2 regions of the Paenibacillus sp. AK002 genome follow, and region 2 is predicted to be linked to the other one. Evidence: riboswitches for the same ligand, from Rfam matches in the RefSeq annotation. Region 2 holds a riboswitch; the other holds the start of a gene.
The links. A riboswitch is a leader RNA that binds a small molecule or an ion and turns the genes downstream of it on or off. The one in region 2 is predicted to bind cobalamin.
Positions count from the first base shown of each region.

Region 1: linked by a shared signal. The riboswitch ahead of M1D70_RS03360 (ribonucleoside-diphosphate reductase subunit alpha) and the one ahead of M1D70_RS25390 (ABC transporter substrate-binding protein) in region 2 are both predicted to bind cobalamin.

Region 1 covers NZ_CP096377.1:779,067-781,466, forward strand. Annotated here, with positions in the region: gene M1D70_RS03360 (ribonucleoside-diphosphate reductase subunit alpha) at 1-1,061, opposite strand, end outside; cobalamin riboswitch at 1,255-1,487, opposite strand; gene M1D70_RS03365 (MTH1187 family thiamine-binding protein) at 1,857-2,162, shown strand; tRNA gene M1D70_RS03370 (tRNA-Thr) at 2,271-2,342, shown strand.
Region 2 covers NZ_CP096377.1:5,691,221-5,693,620, forward strand. Annotated here, with positions in the region: gene M1D70_RS25390 (ABC transporter substrate-binding protein) at 1-882, opposite strand, end outside; cobalamin riboswitch at 1,139-1,341, opposite strand; gene M1D70_RS25395 (histidine phosphatase family protein) at 1,494-2,276, opposite strand; gene cbiB (adenosylcobinamide-phosphate synthase CbiB) at 2,267-2,400, opposite strand, start outside.

The sequences.
Region 1 (2,400 bases), 2.0 Mb from region 2:
ACAGCCTCCATGAACAGGTCAGGCAGGCATACGCCGTGGAACACGTCATGCGCTCTCATGCGCTCGTCGCCGTTGTTCAGCTTCAGATCAAGGAAGGACAGGATGTCTTTGTGGAACACGTCCAAGTACACCGCGATGGCGCCTTTACGGGTTCCCAATTGGTCCACGCTAACAGCGGTGTTGTTCAGCTGGCGAATCCAAGGGATAACGCCGGAGCTGGTGTTCTTGTGTCCGCGGATATCGGAGCCGCGTGCACGAACTTTACCGAGGTATACGCCGATGCCGCCGCCCATTTTGCTGAGACGGGCGATATCCGTATTGGAGTCGAAGATCCCTTCCAGGGAGTCGTCCACGGTATCGATGAAGCAGCTGGACAGCTGGCCGGCTACTTTTTTACCTGCATTGGACATGGTCGGCGTAGCCGCCGTCATGTACAGGTTGCTCATGGCCCAGTAGGCTTCCTTGACAAGGTCAAGACGCTTGTCGGCAGGCTCGTTATGCATGAGGAACATCGCGATGACCATGTAGCGTTCTTGCGGAAGTTCCATGACGCGACCGTCAAAGTCGTTTGCGAGGTAACGCTCAGCCAGCGTCAGCAGACCGATGTAGTCAAACAGCAGATCGCGGCTTGGATCGATGCATTCGCCGAGTTCTTCGATTTGTTCTTTGGTGTAGCTGGTCAGAAGGTCCTCGCGATAGATGCCTTTCTGTACAAGCTCCGTAATGAGCGGGTAGAAGGCACCGTATGGTTCTTCCGGGTATGCTTTGTATCGGCGGTTGGTAGCCGCTTTTTTATATAAAGAGGTCAGAAACGAACGCGCAGCTGCAAACTTCCAATTCGGCTCCTCTTTGGTTACAAGCTCAAGGGCGGACATCGTGAAGGCGCTGCTGATTTCTTCGCCGGTAACTTGCTCACCGCGCAATTTGGCATTGACGCCGCGAAGCAGACGCTCCTTATCGAGCATGTCCAATCCTTTCAGAGTCCGGTCGGCATAGACGGAGAGGCGAATTTCATCAAAGGCAAGCTGACGGTTGTTCGGTTTAACTACGAGCTGGGGCATGAATAAATTCCTCGCTTTCTTCGGGGGAAATATGAAAAAGGACATCAAAAAAACATTTTCTAAAACCCGCGGGCAGGCTTGAAAATGTCCGTGCGCTGTGATCGGAAATGACGTTTGACATAAGCCCTTGAACGGGCATGATGTTATGTACAGACGCAAGTTTAACGAACACTTACCTAAAGCCCCGTAGGTTGGTGTCTGCAGTATATAGGCAGGTCTCTGACTCGGGCTTCTGCCTCCCGGCGGTGCCTCCCGAAAACCTTGATCCGATTCTTCGGTGGCTATGCCGTATGAGGAAGGCTGAAAAAATGATGAACAGCCTAAGAGCCCTTACAGTGGCGGGACCGTGATGGATTTACACCATGCTTCCCTATTAAGCCGGACTGCCTTATGGGTTGATCCGGCACCTATATACACTATATTTGGTTGTTGTTAATCTAATTTAACCCAATATATTGTGTTTGTAAACCATATTCTTAAAATTGAACGCAAAAAGAATTATAGCAAACGAGCGGTCATTGTGCCAGTTAAGAAACTGTCAAAAGGCGATAAGATTTCCTGGATTGTGACCAAATGCGACCTTTTCTGCGCAGATACCGCGTATATTCTCGTTTTGACAAAATAGGATATAGCCGTATGGATGAGGCGGTCAGGATACACTATATCTTGTGTGAAGCTAAAATTGAAGGGCTTTGATATGGCGGACCGAAATTGGTATGATATCCGTATCCGGAATTGGAATTGGAAAATGGAAGAGTATCACATGATTGAGATATGACGAGGGAGGTTGTTCAGATGGCAATAGCAGAGGTAACGGTGATTCCGATCGGAACCGCAACCACGAGTTTAAGCGCTTATGTCGCCGAGATGCAGCGAATATTGAAACAGCAGGACGGGATTTCCTATGAGCTGACATCGATGAGCACGATCATCGAGGGAGAGCTTAACATGATCTGGCGGGCGATTGAGGCTTTGCATGAAGCGCCTTTTCTGTCCGGGGCAAAGCGCGTATCGACTTCCGTTAAAATTGACGACCGCAGGGACCAGGTCTCCTCGAGCAAACAGAAGATCCAATCCGTGCAGGAGAAGTTAGGCGGGTAATGCCGCCAAATTCGGTGGATATTCCCGTTAGATTAGGACTTGCATTTTGCTGCCGAAGTATTATAATAATTTTTGTTGTTTCGAGAGGAATATCATCGAACCACATGTGCTGGTGTAGCTCAGGGGTAGAGCAACGCACTCGTAATGCGTAGGTCGGGGGTTCAATTCCCTTCACCAGCATCTTCATAAAGTCAATAACGGCGCGGCTTTCCATCATTCGGGAACCGGGCCGTTATTT
Region 2 (2,400 bases):
TTCGATCTGATCCCAGCCGCCGCGCTCCTTGATCAGCTGGTCCAATGTTTTCTTGGTGGCTTCGTCCACCACATCGTCCGTGTAAAGAATAACGTCCGGGTTCGCGGCGATGATGTTCTCCTCGCTGATTTCGAACCAGCCTTCCGCATCGCCGGCTGCATTGACGCCGCCAGCTGCGGTAATGATCTCATCCATGAACTCGCCTTTGCCGACGGTCCATCCCGGAGAGAACTCCACGTACACTTTCTTCTTGTCTTCATCCTTCACGGATTTCACGGCTTCCGTAACGGTAGCCAATTCCTGCTTCATCTGATCGACGACCGCTTTCGCCTCGGCTTGACGGTCCGTAATTTGACCGATCAGCTCGATGTTCTCCATCACCGCATCGATGGTTTTCGGATCGTTGACGAACAGGGTAACGCCAAGCTCGCGCAATTTCTCGGCATTCTGGGCATTCATCGAAGCGGCGAATACCACGTCGGCGTCGGCTGCGATGATCGCCTCTTCGTTCACTTGAAACCCGCCCAGTTTAGGCTTGGATTTGGCCGCTTCGGGGTAATCGTCGTTATCGGATACGCCAACGATCTCCTCATCCAGTCCCAATGCAAACAGTTTTTCCGTCTCGGACGGAGTCAGGGACGCAATCTTGGTGGGCGCTTTCTCAAACGTCATTTCCACTCCCGTTGAATCCTTGACGGTCAGCGGATACGTGGTCTTAAGCTCTTCCGCCGAATCCGCAGGCGCTTCGTTATTCTGCTCTTGCTGCTGTGCCGGCGGCGTCGCATCCTTCGGTGCTGCTTCTTCGCCGCCGCAGCCGATCAAGGCCAAGGCCATCAGTATGGCTACCAGAAGTACGGACCATGTTTTGTTTAATGCTTTCATCTCTTGGAATCCCCCTAAACATAATTGAGAACCTGGCGCAGGCGTGTCTAAATTCCTTCGACCGATCCTTAACTGGTAAGAAACGTTCAATCTTCATACCCTAAGAAGCAAAAATCCCCGACTCCTCGATGACAAGGACTCAGGGATTACGTTTGTATCATAAGGACGCCGGGATAACCGTTCAACGATGGCGCCTTAAACTTCCGTCCGCATGGCTCCATGCGTCCGGTAAACGTAATCCTCTCCTCGAAGGACCGTCTTTCATTCGCTGAGGGCAGGTCTCCTGACTTGCAGGTTGTAACGACTTCTCCGCCTTCCCAAGCGCTAAAGGCTCAGTGGCATATGGAAAAGTCCCTGCTTCACAGTGGCGGGACCGTGCCGGACTTGCACCGGCTTCCCTATTAACCCGTCAGAAAACAATAACGCCCTCTGTCCGGGACCCTCGCAAATCATATGAATTTATGGATGATAGGCCAAGCATGGTTTCTCTGCACAAGATTATAGGCGATAAACCATCCCCTTACAACTGAAAGTTTCAGGCGTTTCGATTGCGTCATGACACCGATTTAGCCCGTTATCGCCTATTCCGACCGAAATCATACGTTTTCGTTTTATTCGCTTAACCGTACGCCCCGCCAGCGCGCTCCGTCCCATGTCAGCTGCAGCTTGAGCACCTCGCCCGGCATAACCGACGTCGCCCAGAATTCCGTATCCGGCACGGTAGCCGCTGCCATCTCCCGAATAACGCCGCCGTGGGTGACCACAAGCACGTCAACTCCTTCAGCAAGCGTTCCACGGCCATCATCACCACGCCTGGCCTCTGCCTCTGCCTCTGCCTCTGCCTCTGCCTCTGCCTCTGCCTCTGCCTCTGCCTCTGCCTCTGCCTGCGCAAGGGTATCCGGAGCTTCCTCCATATGCAATAATTCCTTCACATCCAAATGCAATCCCGTCAAAAAGGCCTGGACGCGGGAACCGAAAGCTTCCCAGCTCTCCCCGCTGGGCGGCGTAACCTCCGCAGGGTTATCGATCCAGCGCCGGTAGAGGGAATCCGTCTTCAAATCCTCGTAGGTCTTACCTTCCCAATCCCCGAAATCCAGCTCTCGCAGCCGCGGGTCATACTCGACGCCCGGAATAAACTGGCCCGACATGTCATCATCAGGAACAGCACCCCTTTTTGAATCCGATAAGATCACATCGAGCGTCTGCCGGCAGCGAAGGAGATCGCTGCAATAGATCCGAACAAAATGCCTGCAACGAAGTTCCTCCCGCAGCGGGAGGAGCTGTTCCCTTCCCTCGGCCAGAATTCCCTGATCCTCATGGCCGAGATAACGGCGCTCCTCGTTCCACAACGTGCGGCCGTGGCGGACCAGATGCAGGATGATCCTCATATCCATAGGCTTCCTCCTGCCGCGGCAGCAAGTCCGAGCACCGCGGTACCCAGCATCGTAAACAAAACCGACGCGCCCACAAGCAGGCGGTTTGTCACCCGGATATCCTCCGCTTCGAGCGGTCGGTCGG